Regions from separate parts of the Desulfitobacterium sp. PCE1 genome, predicted to be linked through region 1. Evidence: riboswitches for the same ligand, from Rfam matches in the RefSeq annotation. Region 1 holds a riboswitch; each other region holds the start of a gene.
The links. A riboswitch is a leader RNA that binds a small molecule or an ion and turns the genes downstream of it on or off. The one in region 1 is predicted to bind cobalamin.

Region 1 (7,290 bases):
ATAATCTCCAAAGGAATATCCAAGGCATCTTTTTCTTCCAGGCATTCTATCAGAATCCCCGCCATACCATAGACTCCCGCATCTCCACTGCTGACCAAGGCAATGGCCTGACCCTCCAGAGCGATCTCTACAACTTCGCGGCAGCGATCAATTTCTTGCCGCATACCCGTGGCCACCACTTTTTTCTCGGCAAGCCAAGGACGAATCAAATCGATATAGGTTTTGTATCCGGCGACCACATCCACTTCTTTCCATACCGACTGAGCCCGTTGAGTCATATGCTCCGCATCTCCAGGACCAATGCCTACCACATAGATTTTGCCTTGCTGATGGCCACCGTGACCCCATTCCACTTCTGCTTGGGAAGAACTAACTCTCCCTGACTCGTTCCCAGTAAGCTCGCTGCTTCGCATACACCATCCACTCCAATCTTCTCTTTGACATATTCCGATGGCCTTAGCCCTTGTTGTTCATTTATACTCTGTATTTCTTGTGATGAAAAGGTATGAAAGGGTATGCCCAGGATTCGGGCTGCCTCGATAATTCCTGCTTCATCCGCTTTTAATTCAATACTGTATAGCCCCTGAATACTCTTTGGTGATATCCCTATTTGCTTGAGACTTCCCTCAATGGCTTCCATCACCTGCTCCCTACTTACCCCTCTGCGGCACCCTACTCCGATACCAAAGATCCTTGGCACCAAATGAAGGGGCCTGCTTTTTCCCTGGATCCGCTCATGCTGAGCCGCAAGTTGTTCTGTTGTAACCCATAGCTGGGCATGTTCTTTATCTTTATCCTTAAGGAAATGGTAATAAGGGTCCTGACGCAGGGGGTGTTCCTCGGGCAGGCAATCGGTCCAGACCTTGAGATAACCCTGCTCCAGCAACAAAGAATTGACTTCCTTCAGTCCTGATAAAGGTTCGACAGACCAACCAAACCGTCGGGCGTACTCATCAGGTGCGGTCAGCCCTTGCACATCTGTGGCAGTGGTTATCACCGGTTGGGCATGGATCCACTGGGCCACGGATTTCGCCCAGGCATTGGCTCCTCCTAAATGCCCGGATAAGAGGGAGATTACAAATTCCCCTTTTTCATCCAGCACCAATACGGCCGGATCCCGATCCTTACCCTGAAGATAAGGAGCAATATGACGAACCACAATCCCCGTAGCCATGATAAAAATCAAAAGAGAGGAACCTTCCCATAGTTCAGGAAGGACTTCTTTCAGCTCACTAAAATAATAAGGATCGCAGCAAGGGGCAGGCTCTTCTGTTTCATGAATGCGCTTCTGACCCTCAAGACGCCGGTGCAGATAGAGTAAGGTTGGTTCCTCTTCAGGCCATTTCTCGATGATCCGGCAGGCCGTCCTTAAGCCCTGATCCCTTAACACCACAATGGCTGTTTTCATGAGCGTCCTTGCCGATACTCATGAGTAAATTCCGGGTCATACAGTTTAGAGCGGGTCCCTTGATCCCGGAGAAAATCTCCCACAAGAATCTGTGCATGCTTACGGATTCCCGCCTCTTTCACCTGATTTTCAATGGTTTCTAAGGTACCCTCCAGAATGTGTTGATCCGGCCAGCTGGCTCGATACACAACAGCTACAGGTGTATTGGGGGGGTATCCTTTCCTCAGGGTCGCCACCACTTCCCCTATATCCTGTACACTGAGAAAAATCGCCATACTGGCTTGATGTTGAGCCAATAATGCCAGATCTTCCTTTTCCGGCACCGGGGTTCTTCCCGCCAGTCGTGTAAGAATTAAGGTCTGGCTGACCTCAGGCAGGGTAAACTCTTTTTTCACCGCAGCGGCGGCGGCAAACACAGAGCTTACTCCCGGGATCACTCCGTAGGTAATGCCCTTTTCTTCCAGGCATTGCATCTGTTCCTGGATGGCTCCATAAACACTGGGATCTCCAGTGTGTAAACGAACGACTTTTTCTCCTTTTTGTACCCCTTCCGCCATGATGGCTACAGTCTCTTCCAAGGTTAACCCGGCACTGTCAAATAAAGCTATGCCCTCTCGGCAATGCCGCAGGATATCCGGGTTGACCAAGGATCCCGCATAAATAACCCGCTGGGCTTCTTCAAGAGCCTTTTTGCCTTTTAAAGTGATCAAATCCGGATCCCCGGGACCGGCTCCTACAAAGAGAACCGGATTAATATTCTCAGCCAAGGTTTTCACTCCTGTCTTTATAATGATATCCAAAGATCTTTTTAGTGCAGCCGTCTGGGTCGCGTAGCTTTACGCACAACGCACCTTCGGGCGTGATCTCCTGAAACCTTCCACCGGAAGGTTTCTTGATCGGAGACTCACGTACTCCATAGCTCCAGGGCTGGTCAACTCGCTTTCTTAACAGCATCTGCGGCGGATGCGTATGCTTTGGGGAGTGCCGCCTTGAGCGAAACTGTCCACCGGACACTTTCGACGCCAAACCCCGCTGTTTTCTGCATGTGAACCGTGGCTACGCTATGTTAGGAAAGCCTCGTTGACCCGACCGCCCCTCCGCTTAAAGAAAGCTTGGCTTATGGTCAGTGAAGCGAAGCAGAAGCCTTAGCTGCCTTATACACAGTGAAATCCGTTCGCTTTTGTGCGTAAAGCTACTCTTGTGGGTCTTTCTTGCACTTCTTTCGGGTCTTTTTCTGTGTCCTAAAAAGATACTTAAACGAATACTTGAAAAATCGCCCAAGGATTTTGATTTACAAAAGAGAGCGAATTTAAGCGAGCGGGAACAAAACTTCGCGAAAAGACTGCAGCGGAGTCGGGTTGGAAACAGGACGTTTCCAACCAGCCATTGAGCAGGAGCGATTTGGCTGGGCACCCGACGGAGCGAAGGGCTTGAGCGTTAGTTTTGTCCGCGCAGCTTATTGAGCGAACGGTGTAAAGCAAAATCCTGGAGATTTAGCTTTCAAAGGGTCTTTCTCAAGATTGAGGTTTCTTACAAAGCACAAGACTTAAATAGTCCACTTTTTCCAACACTTCCTCCGGGCCAAGCAGGCGAACGTCTTCTCCTGCCTGACCTACCCGGGTAGCTAAAACTGCCTGTGACCCGGTTCTTTGGATATGATTAAGTACATCCGGCAAATTTCGCGATACTTTCATTAAGACAAGATTAGGATATTGCTCATACTCCTCTAAGCCCTCGATCCCCGGCAAAACCACTAAAGGCTCATCTCCCGTAGCCAAAGGCCAATTCACTCGAGCTGCGACTGCCGCCATAGCCGTGATACCTGGAATGGTCTCTATCTGATCCGGTTCAAGCTGATCTCTTAAGATAGCAAGTAGATAACTGTAAGTGCTGTATAAGGAAGGATCACCTAAGGTAAGGAAAGCAACGGAATGCCCCTGACAAAGCTCCTCCTTAATCTTCTCTGCCGCAGTATGCCAAGCAGCTTGAAGTATGCTCTCATCAGCGGTCATCGGCATTTCTAACTCTAAAATGCTAACTCCGGAGGGGCAGTGTGATTTGGCAATTTCCCACGCGACACTTTCCCGCTCCATCTTGGACTTGGGTATGGCGACCACCTGAATAGCTTGTAGAATTTCCACTGCCCGCAAGGTAATAAGCTTCGGGTCCCCCGGCCCTACCCCTATTCCGTAAAGCTTAGCCTTTTCACTGATCTGATTGTTTACTATGTTTGTGTCTTCGTTCCTATCCTTCTTCACTTCGTTCCTCCTTAGCTCTTCGGCCCGCAACCATCCCGCGGTTCTGGAGCTCATTTTCTTTTGAACGGGTTCTTAACTCCTTTGTTTGAAGCAGAGGCCTTAAATAATCCCCTTTCTTCCTGAAAGTATAAATACGGGGTTTTGGGCCTGGGCAAGATGAATATCCTTAATACCCTTCCAGCGTACAGCTTGGATCGAAACCACATCAACATCCTCATATTGCAAGCTTTTTAAGGCTTCCATACCATGAGCTAATGTCTCTAAAGTTACGGCAGTCAATACAACCCTTCCCCCAGGCGCCAAGGGAGCTTGAAGTAAAATCTCCCGAATCTGCCCATGACTACCGCCAATAATACAGACATCCATAGGGGGGATTTCCTGTAACGTTTGAGGCGCAGATCCACGAACCAGTCGCAAATTTCTTACCCGAAACTTCTCTTGATTCTTCAGAATAAGCTCCTGTGCCTCCGGATTTTCTTCTATGGCATAAACGCAGCCACGATGAGCTAAAAGCGCTGCTTCAATGCTTATGCTACCCGTCCCTGCTCCCACATCCAAGACCCGGGTCGAAGGGGTAATCTCTGCCTTAGCCAGAACTTGAATCCGAATCTCATTCTTAGTCATGGGAACATTGCCACGAACAAACTCCTCATCCTTGATACCAAAGCTCTTAGGCAATGAAAGCAAGGATTGAGCCGACTTATCCTCTGGATTTTCAGGGTAGAGGATCATCACCGCATTAGAGAAATCTTCTTCCAAATCCATGAGCTGATGAGCATCTGTATTTAACCAACGCTCTTCCGGATAAGTCAAGGCATTGCCAAGAGAGATCTGCGGATTGAAGTCATAGGTATGATAATACTCAGCAATCTTCTGAGGTGAGTTTTCACCGCCAGTGAGAACTCCCAAGGGGCGGCTGAGATGTAAAGGTAAGCAATTCAGCGGACGGCCGTGGACACTGAGCAACTCTGCATCCTGCCAGGGGATCCCTGCTCGTGCAAAAGCAAGCTGAATGGAGCTAAGGCCAGGCAACACCTGGATTTCTTCTTGCGGGAACTCCCTTTTCAACCAAGGAAGCAGACTATAAAAACCTGGATCGCCAGAAACCAGGACACTTGCCTTTTTTCCCTGCTGTAATACTCTCTGCAAGGTTTTCAAGGTTTCGGCTAAATTTCCACTGACCCGGTATGACTCTCCCTTGAAATCCGGAAAGAGCTTTAAGGCTCGTTGCCCTCCTACCAAAACATCGCTCTGATGGACCATTTCTTCAACAGCCTGGGAAACCCATGCTCTTGTACCAGGGCCTATCCCCAATATTTGGATCATCCCATCACCTTCCCCTTTGTTTAACCTATATTTCGTTAATTAACCAAGCCTTCGGCTTTGCCCAATTCTGCCGCGATTTATAGTGAAATAAAAAAGAGCCCTGAGCGGCTCTTTGGTTTTTCCCTTCGGTTATTCCGAAATAATCACCACACCCATCGCTCGTGGGCGTAATGCAATGTTCAAGGCAGGTCTCCTGACTTCCAGTCTTCATGCCTCCCCCCCTTCCCAGGATTATCCCAGTGGGCTATAAGGAGGCACTCGTGGTTCACAGTGGCGGGACCGCGCCGGATTTTCACCGACTTCCCTTTTCATCCTCAAAAGAGGAACCTTGAGTATTATCCGATTGTTGTGACAATTTAATTCGAATTACTAAGTTATTCTCTACTTTTACCTAAATTCCTTCTCTATCTGCGGCCAATGCCAAAATTCTTTGCAGATCTCTTTGGCCTGATCGTCCCAGGCAATGATCTCACCGTTAAGCAAAGTAAAGGCGGTTCCCACCTGCACTTCCCCATGCACATGCTCTTGAGCCCGACAACTCGCCCTTTCTGCTAATTTAAACAGAAGATTTCCCCAACCCTTGGTACGAATTTCTTCAGCAGCACCTTCAACCGTTGGATACTCCGCTATGGTCTGCAAAAAGTTCCGGTCAATACCATTCAGTGCGGCATGAGCCACTAAAATTTCCATCCGGGCATCGGCAACATGGGTATGGGTATGGAAAATCCCCCCGGCTACTTTAATCAATTTACCAATATGACCAAAGAGAAGCACTTTCACGATCTTGCGATAGGCAGCCTCCTCCAGCAGAAAGCCCACAAAATTGGCCATCTGAATAATGGCTTCCTCAGGAACTTTCAGTTCCGCCGTAGCTGCTCTGAAACCATAATTGCCAGGAGTTAGAACAATGGCTTTATGTCCATAAGCAACGGCTTGATCCAGCTCAGGCAGAATAGACTTCTTGAACGCTTCCTCTGACATAGGCCGAACTATACCTGTTGTGCCTAAAATCGATATTCCTCCCATAATTCCCAAACGAGGATTCAGGGTCTTCGAAGCAAGCTCTTCTCCATCAGGCACCTCAATCACCACCAGGACTTCTTCCTGGGGAAATACTTCTCGTACCGCTGCCTGAATCATTGACCGGGGAACAGGGTTAATAGCGCTTTCCCCTGGAGGAATCTGAAGTCCTTTTTTGGTAACGACGCCAATACCTTGACCCCCGCGAATGAGGATTTCTCCTTTTTCAGAAAGAACCCGCACTTGAGCTACCACTTCCAAACCATGGGTGACATCAGGATCATCCCCTGCATCTTTGATAATACCTACACGAGCTATATCCTTTTCAATTTCCATTCGATGTATGGATAATTGAAGCCGTTCCCCTTGGGGCAGTGGGATATCTACTTGTGTTCCTTGATTTAATCCTTTCAGTAAGAAGCATGCGGCTTTTGCCGCCCCGGCTGCACAGCTGCCCGTAGTAAAGCCCATTTTCCATGAATGCCTGTCCTTCATCTCTTTCCTCATATCAGCCGCCCCATCTATTATCGTATTCAACTATAATGCTATCATTTCACCTCATCGTCTCAAAATCCTTCATTTTGTCATGAACCTTTTGTGCATAGTCTTTATAGAAAACATCCAATTCCCCCATATAATTTTCCTTCCAGGGTTTGTTGCGGCCACAATAATGGATAATCACGGTATTATTGCGGACCCAATCCAGGTCAATCTTCGCATCCCAATACTTGGGATTCAGGTTATAGAGAACATAATACCGTTCACTAAGATTATAGATTTTCGCATCCACAGTCAGCGTTCTATCACTATAAACTCCATTAAGGACATCTTGGTCAGGTAGAAATAAGCGATGCTTATATCCCTCAATATATTCATAGACTTCATGAATATCCTGTTCCTGGCGCAGCAGAGACAAGTTCATCATCATAACCCCCGAATTGACATAGGTGCTGTCTTCAGCCATATTAAGCCTGACATGATTAATCCTTTTCAATATTTCCTTGACATGGGAGGCCGCCGCGAAGAAATTCCCTTGGAAATCTATGGTATAGAACTCCTTTAAGGGATTTATCACCACTAGATCCGGATCCAGGTACAAAATCCGCTCGAGGTGATCCGGGAGATATTTGACAGCGAAAATCCGATAATACATTTCTTTGGGGTAGCGGCTGGTAATGGGGGCATCGCTTAAACCCTTATCGGAAATTTTAATGTCTTCAATTTTACATCGAGAGGTGTCAATGGCATGATTGATGCGGGTAAAGTCTTCTTTTGACA
Region 2 (7,290 bases), 2.1 Mb from region 1:
GATTTCGCCTGATAGCCTAAATCTTTCAGTCTTTGATTTAAGACACATAATTGGGGAGGAAGAACTGCCGCCTGCCGGAGGATAGACTCATCTGCAAAGGCCTCCCAAGGAGGGGCATCAATTATAACCTGACCCTCCTGCAAAAGGACAACCCGTTCTGCATAGTCTGCAACACTGTCCATATCATGACTGATCATAAGAATGGTTGTCCCCTTTCTGTGGAGTTGCTGAAGTAATTTCATGATTTTCTCCACCCCCACCCAATCAAGACCTGTCGTCGGTTCATCAATCACGAGAATTTCCGGGGTAAGGGCTAAAACGGAAGCCACAGCGATGAACTGCCGTTCCCCTTTACCTAGGGTATAAGGATGAACCTGACGGTACTTTTCCAGGCCGGTTAATTCCAAAGCCTGAGCGATCCGCTTTTCCATCTCCGTCCCGGTAAAACCGGCGTTCTTCAGCCCAAACTCTATCTCTTTCTCCACTGAGACGGAAAAGATCTGGTGATCCGGGTTCTGAAACACATAGCCAATGGTTTGGGCTAACTGAGCCGTGTCATAGTCTTTCGTATTCAGGCCCTTGACGAGAACTTCTCCCTCTGTGGGTTTAAGCAAGCCATTGATATGTTTTGCTAAAGTGGTTTTTCCGGCTCCGTTGGAACCAACCAGTGCTACAAATTCTCCCTTTTGAATAGTGAGATCAATTCCCCGCACACCCAGTTGTCCTGATGTAAATTGGTGAACAAGCTGTTTAACCTGAATCAACGGTGAACTCCGGGGACCCTCCTCCACCCTTCCCTCTTGATGAACTTCTTTTCTCTCTATGGGCTTAACCAAGGAGGCTATTCTGCCCTGGGCATTTTTCTTCCTTACCAAATTGCGGATCAAGGATTCCGCCCCGGCCACATCTAAAGGAACATCTTCGAATTCAATCCATCCTCTCTCCAAAAAGTTCCAGCCTAATAAGCTGACGGGAAGAGGTTTTATCCCGAATTCCCGCAAAAGGGGTATATTGCGAAAAAGCTCTTCCGGTGCCCCTTGCCATGCAATTTTCCCGCGATTAAGTACAATGACTTCATCGGCTCTTTGCAGGATTTCTTCACTGGAATGTTCAATGACAAGAATCGTCCGCTCACCCTCACGACAGAGATCATCCAAGGTCCGATAGATCTCGAACCGTCCTTCCGGATCCAGCTCGGAGGCCGGTTCATCCATTACCAGTATTTCCGGCTCCAGGGCCAGCACCCCGGCGATCACCAGCCTTTGTTTTTCTCCACCCGATAACTCCGCCGTAGAGCGCTCATCATAGCCGTTCAGCCGAACTTGGGCCAGGGCTTGGGCAACCCTTTGCTGAATCTCCTGCATAGAGATACCGAAATTGCGGGGGCCAAAGGCCACGTCTTCCCCGACGGTTCGCCCGACGATCTGACTTTCTGCATCCTGCAGTACAAGCCCTACCTGCTTGGCCAATTCCTGCACCCGAATCTTATCAGTCTCTTTACCCCCAACGATTACCTCTCCCCGCATCTCACCTTGCAGAAATTGGGGAATCAATCCATTCAGACACAAGCTTAAGGTTGTTTTCCCCGCTCCCGTGGGACCCATCAAAGCAATGAATTTTCCTTTTTTCACTGCCAGGCTGACTTGTTTTAAACTCTCGACTTCTGACCGTGGATAGCGATAAGAGACATCCCTTAATTCAATTACTGGCTTCACCCTAACACCCCTTTAGATCAGTCGGCTTCCTTTAAGTGCCTTATAGGCTAAAGCAGATACCGCAACATTCAATACCGATCCCAATAAAAGAAAAGGCATTAACCCTAAAACAGCACCCATACCGCCTATGGGGAAGACCGAAAAGGCAGCCACCACACCATTGAGGAGGGAGGTTATGATAACAGCGGGAATCAAACCGATTTTCTTATTGACAAGGCGATAAATCAACGCAAAGACAGCCATTTCTATGGCGATGACCAAATGCATAGGAATTCCCAGCGGAAAACCGACCACCGCTGAGGTCAGCAGATGGCCTATGGCAATAACGATACTGCCTTCGAGACCGCCAAAGGCTAAAGCGCTGAAAAAACCCGGAGCAGAATCTAAGGCCACTGTCCCCAGTGGGCTGGGAATTTTAATCAAGGCTCCTACCGCACTCAAGGCGATAAAGACCGCCATGATCGCAATTCGTCTGATATTTTGAGCTGATTTTTGGACCGTTGTTTTCTTTGCCGGCTCAATCATTGTTATTCTCTCCTTCATTTCTTTCATTAATTTGAATCTTTCCGCTAACATTTCTCTTGGATTTTAGTCTTCATTTCCTGTTTGGAGACCTCCACCTCCATCCTCTTCCAATCTGCCAATTTTATGGTTGGGTATCTTGCCAAAATCCCCTAATTCAATATCCTCTGATGCCGTATAAATGAGACAGGTTGAAGGTCCTGCTGATTTATGGATATCAAGTTCACATCGGGAATTTTTAATAAACCGGGCACCAATAGACCTGGCAAGGGCTTCGGCTTCACCCCTTATCCCCTGGGAGCCTACTGGAATAATGTCGTACACTCCAGGGACACTAAGCAATTTAACGACATGTACCCCCTGCAGAATGTCCGGATCTTCCGGGTTAGCCGCCTCAGTTCCCACTTTAGGAAGTCCCAGGCAAAACAGGCTATTGCCCGGCTTGGATCTACCAATGCGAAGTTTATCTTGATCGCAAAGCCCGATGGCCGTGATTCCTAAGCCCGTTTGTTTTGTAGGCATATTCTTTTCTGTGCTGATAGCCGTAGGCAGGGACATCAGGTTCAAAGCCCTTAGCTCTTCTCTCACCCCCTTCATTATTTCTTCCCCTGCGGGTATGGGGTCATTGGCAATGGCAATGCTCATCATCTGGGGAACCGCTCCAACTGCGAGTACTTCCATTAAGGCTACCCGGGCCGTCAACCTGCCGGTAATCCTCCAGGGAACTTTGACCACATCCAGCTCTTTCTCACCAATAGCACCGCATGAGTCGCAAGCTGCGACAAGGTATTGCGTATCATTCAAAGAAACCACCTCAACATCTCTTCCCTGATACCCCAATCCATTCAACTCTCCTCTCCAAATAGTTTTTCTGCAAAAATAAAAAGTCCATAGCCACCTCGCTTTTCCTTTCAGACAAAGCAAAATGACCATGAACTTTACCAAACTTCATGTGTTCCCGGCTCCAGGCAGGTCTCCTGACTTCGAGTCATTGTCTCATTGCTGCCTTCCCAGTTACCCAGTGGCATCCAACGCTGAGACTCCTCTTTACAGTGGCGGGTCCGTCCGGGAATTGCACCCGGTTCCCTATTCTCCCTTCTTGGCGAAGGGCACCTGAAATCCTTAAATTGTTAAAACCTACTGAATTCAGTTTAGCCGAAAATGTTATAATGTCAAGTCAAAATCTTTTCTATTCCAAAAAGCTGGATGCATTAAGTTTACAGCATGATAATCTATTAAGAAGGAGGGATTTTGGTGAAAGCGAAAATTTCAATTCTGGCTTTACTATTTATATTGATTTTCATAGGAATCTTTTTATTCAGAAGATTAAGATTCCAAAAATAAAGAGTTTATTCTATCTTCTAAACTAATCAAGGCCGAAGGATTGTTCCAATTGAAACAATCCTCCGGCCTTATCCATCTGCTTCTGAACTTTATACTCTATAAGCCGGCTTGCTCCCGCAGCGCATCTACCTTATCGGTCTTTTCCCAAGGCAGGTCCAGATCGGTACGGCCAAAATGGCCATAGGCAGCCGTTTGATGATAGATAGGACGGCGCAGATCCAAGGTCTTAATGATCCCAGCGGGACGGAGGTCAAAATTAGCTTTGACCAATTCCCCGATTTTTTCTTCATCAATCTTAGCTGTCCCGAAGGTTTCCACCTGAACAGATACGGGATGAGCTACCCCGATGGCATAAGCCAACTGGATTTCGCAGCGATCAGCCAGACCGGCCGCCACCACGTTTTTCGCTACATACCGGGCTGCGTAAGCCGCAGAGCGGTCAACTTTTGTGGGGTCCTTGCCTGAGAAAGCTCCGCCCCCATGGCGAGCCATACCGCCATAAGTATCAACGATGATCTTGCGACCGGTCAAGCCGGCATCCCCTTGGGGACCACCGATGACAAAACGGCCTGTGGGGTTAATAAAATAGCGTGTGTTTTCGTCCAGCAACTCTGCCGGAACCACGGGAAATACCACATGCTCCAGCAGATCCCGGCGAATCCGCTCCTGGGTGGCTTCCGGGTGATGCTGGGTGGAGATCACGATGGTATCGATACGGACGGGACGATTGTCCTCATACTCTACCGTCACCTGAGTCTTGCCGTCAGGACGCAGATAATCCAGGATATCCGACTTGCGTACTTCGCTCAAGCGGCGGGCCAGGCGGTGAGCCAGGTCAATAGGAAGAGGCATATAGCTTTCCGTTTCATTGGTAGCGTAGCCAAACATCATCCCTTGGTCTCCGGCACCAATGGCTTCGATTTCTTCTTCACTCATTTCTCCGTTTTTCGCTTCCAGAGCCTTGTCCACTCCTAAAGCGATGTCGGCGGACTGCTCCCCGATAGAAGTGAGAACGGCACAGGTATCCGCATCAAAGCCATATTTGGCCCGGGTATAACCGATTTCACGGATGGCTTGTCTTACCGTACTAGGGATATCCACATAGCAATTGGTCGTGATTTCGCCACTGACCAAAACCAGGCCGGTGGTAACCGAAGTCTCACAAGCGACCCGGGCATTGGGGTCTTTAGCAAAGATGGCATCCAAGATGGCATCGGAAATCTGGTCGCAGATCTTATCAGGATGTCCTTCCGTGACCGATTCGGAGGTAAATAATTTTCTTACCAATGAAGTCACTCCTTTTCACTAAGGCGCTCAGCAATCTCCTGAACCAGCCGCCGAGCTACGTCTAATTTATTCATTTGGGGCAGATCGATTTTTTTTCCATTCGGGAAAAGCAAGCTCACGATATTCGTAGGGCTGCCAAATCCAGCTCCAGGTTTGGTTACGTCATTTGCTACCAGCATGTCCACATTTTTGCGCTGCATTTTGGCTTGAGCGTGCTCGTAAAGCTTTTCCGTCTCAGCGGCAAAGCCCACAAGAAATTGGCGTTCTTTCTTCTTGCCGCATTCCGCCAAAATGTCGGGAGTGGGTACAAGCTCCAGAGTAAGACTTGACCCGTCTTTTTTAATTTTTTGTTCGGCATTGGCTAGGGGTCGATAATCGGCAACGGCCGCCGCTTTGACGACAATATCCATATGAGCAAATTCGTCCATGACGGCTGCATGCATTTCTTCAGCTGTCATCACGGCGATTCGCCTCACTCCCGGTGGGGTCGGCAATTCGTTAGGAGCGGATACGAGGATGGTTTCCGCACCGGCCTCCCTTAAGGCTTCAGCCACAGCAAAACCCATCCTGCCTGAAGAACGATTGCCCAGATAGCGAACCGGGTCAAGGGGTTCCTGGGTTCCACCGGCTGTGACCAGGGCTTTTTTGCCCGCCAATAATCCTGATGTGGCAAAAAAGCTCTGCAAAGCCTCCACAAGATCTTGGGGCTCACTCATACGGCCATCTCCATCCGTACCGCAGGCCTGAAAGCCTGTTGCCGGTCCAAGAATCCGCACGGAACGTTCCTGCAACCGCTTCAGGTTTTCTTGGGTAGTGGGATGATGATACATATTATGATTCATAGCTGGAGCCACAAAGATAGGGGCCTTAGTTGCCAGCAGGACAGTAGAGAGAAAATCATCGGCGAGTCCCACAGTCATTTTAGCCAATAGATTAGCCGTGGCCGGGGCAACCAATACGGCATCGACGGCTTCCGCCAAAGCGATATGCTCAACGTTCCACACCTTGGGCTCTTCGAACATCTCCACATAGACCGGATGACCGGAAAGGGTCCTCAGGGTTAAGGGGGCAATAAATTCAGTCGCCCCCTTAGTCATCGCCACATACACTGTTGCGCCCTGCTTACGGAGACGGCTCACCACATCCGCTGCTTTATAAGATGCAATACCACCCGTAATCCCCACAAGGATTTTCTTGCCCCGCAACATTATTTTATTCCCTCACGGGTCAATTCGAAATGATATTTGCCTTTGGCAATCTCATCAAAAGCAAGACTTACCGGCTTAGCTCCACGGTAATTCACTTCAAACTCCGGATCTTCCATTAGGGTACGGGCTCTTTTTGCTGCTGCCAGCACCAAGGTATATTTACTATCCACTTTGCTCAACAAAATATCGAGAGAAGGCTGTTTCATGGTTACACCCCCTGAAATACATAAGGTTTTCTTTTGACACGACATTTCTCAGCAAGAAGAATGCTCTTCAGTTTATCTACTGCCAGAGGAATTTCATCATTCACGACCACATAATCATACTCGCTCACATATTCCAGTTCCCGAGCAGCAGTCTGCAGCCGTTTTTGGATAACTTCCTCGGATTCGGTACCGCGTTTATGGATACGCTGAGAAAGTTCATCCATGGACGGCGGCACGACGAAAATAAACACCCCTTGTGGAAAGCGTTTCTTAACTTGTAAGGCCCCTTGAATTTCAATCTCCAGAATGACATCATTCCCAGCTTGAATGGCTTGTTCCACGGCGAATTGCGGGGTTCCATAATAATTACCGCAAAACTCAGCCCATTCCAAAAGTTGATCCTGTTCGATCATGGTTTGAAATTCTTCCCGGCTTCGAAAATAATAATGCAATCCATCCACTTCACCAGGACGAGGCTGGCGTGTCGTAGCCGACACGGAATACTTCACCTGAGGTATCTGTCTTAACAGCTCCTGGCAAAGGGTTCCTTTTCCTGCCCCGGAAGGACCGGATAGAACAATCAATAATCCATGATTCTGTTCCACGATGCTCCCCCTTAATCAGCTGGGTCTTCGGCAGTGTTGCTGGCTTCTTTCGCGGAGAGGCGATGGGCTACGGTTTCCGGTTGAACTGCTGATAGAATCACGTGATGGCTGTCACAGATAATCACGGCCCGGGTTCTGCGGCCATAAGTGGCATCGATCAGCATTCCCGCATCCCGTGCTTCCTGAATAATCCGTTTGATAGGAGCCGACTCTGGGCTGACAATGGAGATAATGCGATTGGCGGATACGATATTGCCAAACCCAATGTTAATCAATTTAATGTCCAAAACTTAACCCTCCAATTATTCTAGATTTTGAACTTGTTCCCTGATCTTCTCTAATTCACTTTTCATCTGAACAACATGCTGAGTAATGTTTAAATTATTAGCCTTCGAGCCAATGG
Region 3 (7,290 bases), 1.6 Mb from region 1:
TGGAGACGCCTACTTATTTGGGTGCTATTCAAGCTTTCGAGGGATTTCGGGCTAATTTTCAGATGATCCCCTGTGATGAGGAAGGAATCATTCCCAGTGAACTGGAGAAAGCTTTAGCTTTCACCACGCCCAAATTTCTTTACTTAATACCGAATTATCAAAATCCCTCAGGAAGAGTTATGGGGCTGGAGAGAAGAAAAGAGCTTCTCAAAGTGTCCCAAAAATATGATCTGCTTCTTATCGAGGATAATCCTTACGGAGAATTGCGTTATGAAGGAGAGGCAATCCCTCATCTGGCGGAATTGGGGGAAAATGTCATCTATCTTGGGACCTTTTCCAAGGTTTTGGCACCGGGGTTGCGGATAGGTTATGTTCTTGCCGATGAAGATATTATTATGCATCTGGAACAAACCAAAGAAGGCGTGGATCTTCATAGTAATAACTTAACTCAGAGAGCGATCTATGAATATCTGAAAAAGGATCTTTTGCCGGATCATATCCTCAAATTGCGGAAAGTTTATAATGATCGCCGTCAGGCTATGGTGGAGTCCATCCATACTTATCTGGGAGATAGAGTAGAGATGATCGTCCCCTCAGGTGGTTTATTCCTTTGGGCCAAGCTGATTGGCGTGAACAATAGCTTTGACTATGTGGAAGATATGATTCGCCAAAATGTTCTTTATGTTCCCGGAGCTCTCTTCTACGCCGATGGCCGGGTGTCCAATGAAATGCGCCTCAATTACTCCTGCTCGACACCGGAGATTATTGAAGAAGGAATGAAGCGTTTAGCCAGGGGGCTGAATAAATAGGCTTGAAAAAGCTTTACTACCTGTACTAAAACTAAGAGACCGTTGCCCAGAACTTTACAGTTCGTTGAGCAACGGCCTCTTTTGTTAATTCGGAACGGATTACGAATTTCGGACAAGTTCTAAGAAATCAGAGGGAATGCCCCCAAAAGAAAGAGCAGTTCGGAGAGTTCAATGCTGGCGCCATAAAGATCCCCGGTTAACCCTCCCAGAAGACGGGACACCTTGCGAGTGAAAAAGAGGATGAATAGGGTGGCTAGAATAAAGCCGGAAATCCCCGGCCAGTGCAGAACCCAATAGGTGAGGAAAAGGAGCAGCAAGCCTTCACCTAAGAATAACCACCGGGTTTTAAGGGAGGCTTCATGAAATCCCTGACCGAAGCCCTGGGCCCGGGCGTAAGGGAAGAAATGAACCCCAATCTGAAAAATCCAGCGGGATAGGATGGGCATGAAAAGAATGAGGTAAGGAACAAAAGGTGAGGGGAGGGCAAGGAGTCCGGCCAGGAGAGTGAATTTGAGCAGCAGGTAAACCATGGCACTTACGGCGCCGAAGGCTCCCACATGGCTGTCCTTCATAATCTCCAGCATGCGTTCAGGTGTCCGTGCTGAAAGCAATCCATCCATGCTGTCCATAAATCCATCAAGATGGATTCCCCCGGTGAGAATGAGTTCCAGGGTAAGGAGTAAAGCGGCCGTAACCAGAGGTGGGTAGTGGGGAAGGAGCAGGATGAGGGCCAGCCAGAGTGTTCCCCCCAGAATTAAGCCCACTAAGGGATAATAATGCTGGCTTTGAGTGAACTCCTCCGTGGTCACATTTTCCGGCTGTGGAAGAGGTATTCGTGTGAGAAAGGTCAGGGCGATCCATAATTTGCGCATGCTAGGAATCCTCGCGCCGCAAGGAATCCAATAAAGCCTGGCCGGTGGCTTTGATCTCCGTCGGATAACCGGCAACGACCGAATAGACCTGTTGGGCACCTTGACCGAGGATCTGGTTGGCCCTGCCGGCCAGATCCCGATACACTCTGGAAAGAGGATTATCGGGAACGATACCGTCTCCCACCTCATTGGTGACCATAATCACCTGAGGGGTAATATCCTGGGCTATATGAGCGATGGTGCGGACCTGTTCCAGAATCTCCTGCTCTATCCTATGGAGGGCTCGGGTATACTCCTGCTCAGGCAAATCATCCTCTGCCGGATAGTTGGCAAGAAGAAGATTGGTCAGCCACAGGGTCACACAGTCCACCAAGAGTACCGCCTTGTCCTGGGCATGTCGTTCCAACACCGATGAGAGGGCAAGGGGCTCTTCCACTAAGTCCCAATGGGAAGGACGCTGGTCTTGATGTTTTTTGACACGCAAAGCCATTTCCTCATCGTAGACTTGTGCTGTGGCAATGTAGATTACGGGCAGACCGGGATGGGCTGCCAGGAGCTCGGCAAAGCGGCTTTTACCGCTGCGGGCCCCGCCGGTTATGAGAACAAAATCCGACATAGTTACCTCCAATGATGCTTAGTTTTTACTGCTGACCCCTGCGGATTCAAAAGTAGCCATCTCATTGAGAATGCGGATGGAGGCATCCAGGAGATGGAAGCCGATAGCGGCCCCTGTTCCTTCTCCCAGTCTGAAATCCAGGTGCATGATGGGTTTCAGATCCAGTTCTTTCAAGGCGGTAATATGGCCAATTTCCACGGAAGAATGAGAAGGAATCAGGAAGAAGCGGGCCGTGGGGCAGAGACGTGTAGCAATGAGTGCGGCTGCCGTGGAGATTACTCCATCTAAAAGGATGGGGACACGGGAAAAGGCTGCTTGAAGAATTGCTCCAGCTAGGGCACCGATCTCTAAACCGCCTATTTTGCTGAGAACATCCATCCCATCCTGGGGATCCGGCTGATTGATTTCGATAGAACGGGCGATAACCTCTTGTTTGCGGATGAGTCCCGCATCATCCAGACCTGTTCCCCGTCCGGTAACCTCTTGGGGGGGCAAGCCCGTAATGAGAGAAATAATGGCTGCACTGGGAGTCGTATTGCCAATCCCTACTTCCCCAGTAGCCAGGACATTTACTCCGGAATCAATAGCCTGGCGGGCGATTTTAGCTCCGGTCAGCAGGGAGAGGAGAGCTTCTTTGCGGCTCATGGCGGGTCCCAGAGCCATGTTATGAGTTCCGTTCATGATGCGGTGAACCATGAGCTCAGGCGGGTCCAGAGGAAAAGCCATTCCCACATCGGTGCAGATCACATCAGCGTTGGCATGGCGAGCCAGGACATTAATCCCTGCACCGCCACTTAAAAAGTTATAGAACATCTGCGGGGTTACTTCTTGAGGGAAGGCACTGACACCTTCGGCCACCACACCATGATCTCCGGCCATGACGAGGATGGCCTTTTTTTCTACTTCCGGCCAAGGTTGCCCTTGAATCCCCCCCAATTGCTTGGCAATTGTCTCCAGGACCCCTAAACTGCCCTGAGGTTTTGTCAAGGAATCCAAGCGTGCTTGTACCGCTTCCATAGCCTGTTCGTCAAGACCGCGTATTCCCTGGATAAGATGGTTCAATGCGGCTTCACATTCCTCAAGGGAAGCAGCACCCAGGTTCTCCTGTTTAAAGAAATCATCCCATAGCTTGTCCTGTTCTAATTCGGTTTTACTCATCTTTATTCCTCTCCTTTGTAAAAAAAATAAAGTCCCGCCACTTAATAAGTGGTCGGGACTTTGCCTTCATCGCCGCTGCTTTCCAAATTCACCCATGGAAAGGCTTTATACATTCCTGGCAGGTCTCCTGGCTTGGATTCAAACGCTTTTTACCCCTTCCCGGCGTTGCCGGTGGTTATGGTTTAAGCTCATCCTACACAGTGGTGGGTCCGCACCGGAATCACACCGGTTTCCCTATTCTCCCCCCCGTGGGGGCACCAAAGAATGGTTTAATTTTTAATTAATTATAGAATACCAAAGAAGGAGAGTTTGTCAAGTAGTTGGCTTGTATTAAAAGAGAGATTCCGGTAAGATCAACCCTTTACTTAAGGAATTGAAGGATTTATGATAGTGTCTAGGAGTTGTACTAGAACACATAAGGATGTGCATTGCGTGAATAGGACAAAAATAACTCGATTATCCCTTCTTTTTGATGGAATGGTTGTGTTCCGTGGCTTAATAGGAGACCCAGTGGCGGCTTCTTGCCAGAGTCTGCTTCAGAAAATTGGGAGCAAAGAATTTGATCTTATGGAAATCTATAAAGACTACCATCATTTCTGCTCCTTAGCTACCCAGGTTCATTGGCCGGATTATCTTTGGGAACGTATTCTCCAGGATGACAATGAGCTCACCAGGCAAGCAGCCCAGGGGGGGAAGAATAGGGTATCGACCGGGCTTCGCCAACTGGCAGGGCGGGAGCTGCTGTATTTACGAGAGATCGCTGAACTGACGGCTGAAGAGATCAAGGATGCGGTTAATGCGCGGTGCGAAGAGCAGGAGATGGAAAACCTGGCTCTCTGGCAAGAAGCTCCTTTGCACCCTAAAACCTGGCCCATATGGATAAGTCTTCAGGAGATGAAGATGGGGGATGCTTATCCTACGGAAACCTATGGGCAAGAAGAAAGTTATGCTGAGGGTTATCTCCGGTCTTGGCAAAGAAGGCTGAAGCAAAGTCTGCTTCAAGGGACGGCAGAAGAAATGGTGGAGGCTCTCCTTTCTTATTATCAAACTATGGGTACAGGATTGTTTGGTCAGTGTATAGCTCTCAAATGGAGGGGCGAGACAGAAAGGCTTGAAGGGGTACGCCCCGATCCCATGCGCATAAACAAATTGATTAATCAAGAACGGGAGCAGGGAATCATCCTTCAAAACACTGAATTTTTCCTGAAAGATCTTCCGGCCAATAATGTGATTCTTTACGGCAACCGTGGGACGGGTAAATCTTCCTTGGTTAAGGCTCTATTGCAGGAATATTGTGATCAAGGACTACGTCTCGTTGAATTATCGAAAACAGATCTACAGGACTACCCTAAGATTATTCGGCTCCTGGCTAAGCAGCCTCTAAAGTTCATCTTGTTTATTGATGACCTTTCCTTTGAAGATACGGAAGGCGATTATAAGAATTTGAAGACCTTATTGGAGGGGGGCTTGGAAGGAAAGCCTCAAAATGTGCTGATTTATGCCACCTCCAATCGGCGTCATTTGATAAGAGAAACCTTTGGCGAACGCCAAGTTGATGAAGTCCACCGACGGGATAATATGGAGGAAAAGCTGTCTTTATCCGACCGCTTCGGCATTACGGTCACCTTCCCCACACCGGACCAGGAAGGATATCTGAAGATTGTCGAGAAATTAGCGGCTCAGGAAGGGCTGGCAATTCCAAGAGAGGATCTGCGGCAGCAGGCTCTGCGCTGGGTTATGAATCATAACGCCCGTTCCGGGAGAACCGCTCGTCAGTTTGTGGATTTTTTACTGGCCAAGCAAGGGATGGCGACTCATCCATAGTTTTTTCAACCGGCTCACAGGCCGGTTTTTTTATGGTGCGGTGTGCGCAAAGCTGCATAGGGGTCTGCCCCCGACACGGCAAAGGAAAGAGATTAATCCCTTCGGAAGATGCATAGTATCAGGCTGAGTGTTCATCCTAATACTAAGCTATCTATAATGGTGAAAGTGTGAAATCCATGAATGTAAAAATCTCAAGCCGCCAATCCTTTTGTACATATTTCATTATTGTCTCACTATCTTTAGGCATGCCCAATCTACTAATAAGAGAGTTGAGGCAGGATTTTTGGCAGGCCATCCTAGTGGCTATGGTTATAGAAGCAATGCTGGGTTTTTTCTTATATAAAATGGGGAGGAATTATATCAATCAGACGATTTTCCAGTACAGTGAGAAAATCCTCGGCAAAACCTTAGGAAAGATAAGCGTTGGAATTTTTAGCATTTACTTTATTAGTGTAGCCATCACTCTTACCCAAGCTCTTATCGACTTCTTTGGTTCGGTGGTGATGCCGGAAACTCCGAAATACGTCTTTGCTTTTTTGCTTTTACTGGTGAGTACATATGCCTGCTGTTCCGGGATTGAGGTGATTATGAGGCTCTCTGAGATTATTGCCCCTTTTGTCCTTGGCTCCTTTCTTTTTGTGACGCTGTTTAATATAGGGAATCTGGAGTTTGATAATTTGAGACCGGTTTTCCGGCACGGAATAGGTGAGATTCTAAGGGGGTCCATGCTTCCTTCTGCTTGGTTCGGAATCTGCATTATTATGGGTGTTTTAATGGCTTATCATAATAATCCTAAAGCCATGTATAAGGTAAAGCTCATGGGAGTCGGACTGGGTATTCTGGCGATCACCACGTCCATGTTCTTTGTCATTATGGTTATTGGCGTAGAAGTCAGTTCCAGGCAATTGTATTCTATCTACAATCTTGCACGCAAAGTCGATGTAGGAAACTTCATCCAAAGGACGGAAGCTTTTCAAATAGTATCGTGGACAGCGGGAGCCTTTTTAACTTTAGCTTTGTTTCACTATGCCGCTGTGGAAGGTTTAAAGCATATTTTTTCAAGCAAATCCCGTATGTTTTTGGGGATCGGCATTGCGGTGGTTATATTTGTCTTTGCTATCTTTATTAATCCTACCAGTATTGATAAAACTGTGTTTTTTAAAAATATCTTTGGAGTCTATGGTTTAACCGTCGAAATATGTGGAGTCTCTCTCCTTTATATAATTTATAGCTTAAAACAAAAATTTAAGGTATTTAAAAAGAGGTCCTCAAATGAGCGATAAGAATTCATCAGACATATCCCCCAACCTTGAAGAGAATCGAAGTCGTTTAGAAGATATCTTCAAAAACTCTGCGGATCTTTCATTTCGTGAATTGTGGTTTGACAAAACGAGCAAAGGTTTTTTGGTGTATCTTGATGGATTAGTGGATCGGCAATACATGAGTGCTTTTGTGATCAGGCCTCTCCTAGATTTTCGAAGCGCTGAGAAGAATTCGGAGCAAGCAGAGGGTTCTGAGCCAATCCTCTCTCTCAAGATTTTACACAGAGATGTCCTAAGTAATAGCTTAATTAATACTGTGAAGACCCTTGATGAAGTGGTGCGGGGGATATTATCCAGTCGAACGGCTCTTTTTTTAGAGGGAGCGGGGGAGGTTTTGCTTCTTGAGACCTTCGGTGCTGAGACCCGTAATGTTCAGCAATCGGAAACTGAGTCCACCATCCGGGGGCCCCGGGAAGGATTTGTGGAAAGAATTGAGGTGAATGCTTCTTTACTCCGACGTAAAATAAAGGACCAGCATTTACGTTTGGAAGCCATGAGCCTTGGACAAAGAACCAATACCACCATCTATGTGGCCTACATCGAAGGTATAGCTAACCCAAAGATTGTGGATGAAGTGAAGAGGCGCCTTCAATCCATTGATATTGACGGAATTCTGGAGAGCGGTTATATTGAACAACTGATTGAAGATGCTCCTCAATCAATTTTTCCTACTGTGGGAACTACAGAAA

Region 2: linked by a shared signal. The riboswitch ahead of DESPCE1_RS0116330 (AIR synthase related protein) and the one ahead of DESPCE1_RS0105640 (bifunctional cobalt-precorrin-7 (C(5))-methyltransferase/cobalt-precorrin-6B (C(15))-methyltransferase) in region 1 are both predicted to bind cobalamin.
Region 3: linked by a shared signal. The riboswitch ahead of cobT (nicotinate-nucleotide--dimethylbenzimidazole phosphoribosyltransferase) and the one ahead of DESPCE1_RS0105640 (bifunctional cobalt-precorrin-7 (C(5))-methyltransferase/cobalt-precorrin-6B (C(15))-methyltransferase) in region 1 are both predicted to bind cobalamin.

The regions. Positions count from the first base shown of each region.
Region 1 is NZ_KB913023.1:1,136,501-1,143,790, reverse strand. Features, by position in the region: gene cobJ (precorrin-3B C(17)-methyltransferase) at 1-278, opposite strand, end outside; gene DESPCE1_RS0105655 (cobalt-precorrin 5A hydrolase) at 305-1,408, opposite strand; gene cobM (precorrin-4 C(11)-methyltransferase) at 1,405-2,175, opposite strand; gene cobI (precorrin-2 C(20)-methyltransferase) at 2,923-3,666, opposite strand; gene DESPCE1_RS0105640 (bifunctional cobalt-precorrin-7 (C(5))-methyltransferase/cobalt-precorrin-6B (C(15))-methyltransferase) at 3,766-4,992, opposite strand; cobalamin riboswitch at 5,158-5,338, opposite strand; gene cbiD (cobalt-precorrin-5B (C(1))-methyltransferase CbiD) at 5,380-6,519, opposite strand; gene DESPCE1_RS0105625 (glycosyltransferase family 8 protein) at 6,566-7,290, opposite strand, start outside.
Region 2 is NZ_KB913023.1:3,256,989-3,264,278, forward strand. Features, by position in the region: gene DESPCE1_RS0116320 (ABC transporter ATP-binding protein) at 1-1,715, opposite strand, end outside; gene DESPCE1_RS0116325 (ECF transporter S component) at 1,728-2,240, opposite strand; gene DESPCE1_RS0116330 (AIR synthase related protein) at 2,304-3,077, opposite strand; cobalamin riboswitch at 3,187-3,369, opposite strand; gene metK (methionine adenosyltransferase) at 3,678-4,868, opposite strand; gene coaBC (bifunctional phosphopantothenoylcysteine decarboxylase/phosphopantothenate--cysteine ligase CoaBC) at 4,874-6,076, opposite strand; gene rpoZ (DNA-directed RNA polymerase subunit omega) at 6,076-6,282, opposite strand; gene gmk (guanylate kinase) at 6,285-6,887, opposite strand; gene remA (extracellular matrix/biofilm regulator RemA) at 6,899-7,174, opposite strand; gene DESPCE1_RS0116370 (YicC/YloC family endoribonuclease) at 7,190-7,290, opposite strand, start outside.
Region 3 is NZ_KB913023.1:2,765,045-2,772,334, reverse strand. Features, by position in the region: gene DESPCE1_RS0113785 (PLP-dependent aminotransferase family protein) at 1-809, shown strand, start outside; gene cobS (adenosylcobinamide-GDP ribazoletransferase) at 929-1,681, opposite strand; gene cobU (bifunctional adenosylcobinamide kinase/adenosylcobinamide-phosphate guanylyltransferase) at 1,683-2,297, opposite strand; gene cobT (nicotinate-nucleotide--dimethylbenzimidazole phosphoribosyltransferase) at 2,316-3,455, opposite strand; cobalamin riboswitch at 3,555-3,732, opposite strand; gene DESPCE1_RS0113765 (ATP-binding protein) at 3,888-5,279, shown strand; gene DESPCE1_RS0113760 (endospore germination permease) at 5,456-6,562, shown strand; gene DESPCE1_RS0113755 (spore germination protein) at 6,552-7,290, shown strand, end outside.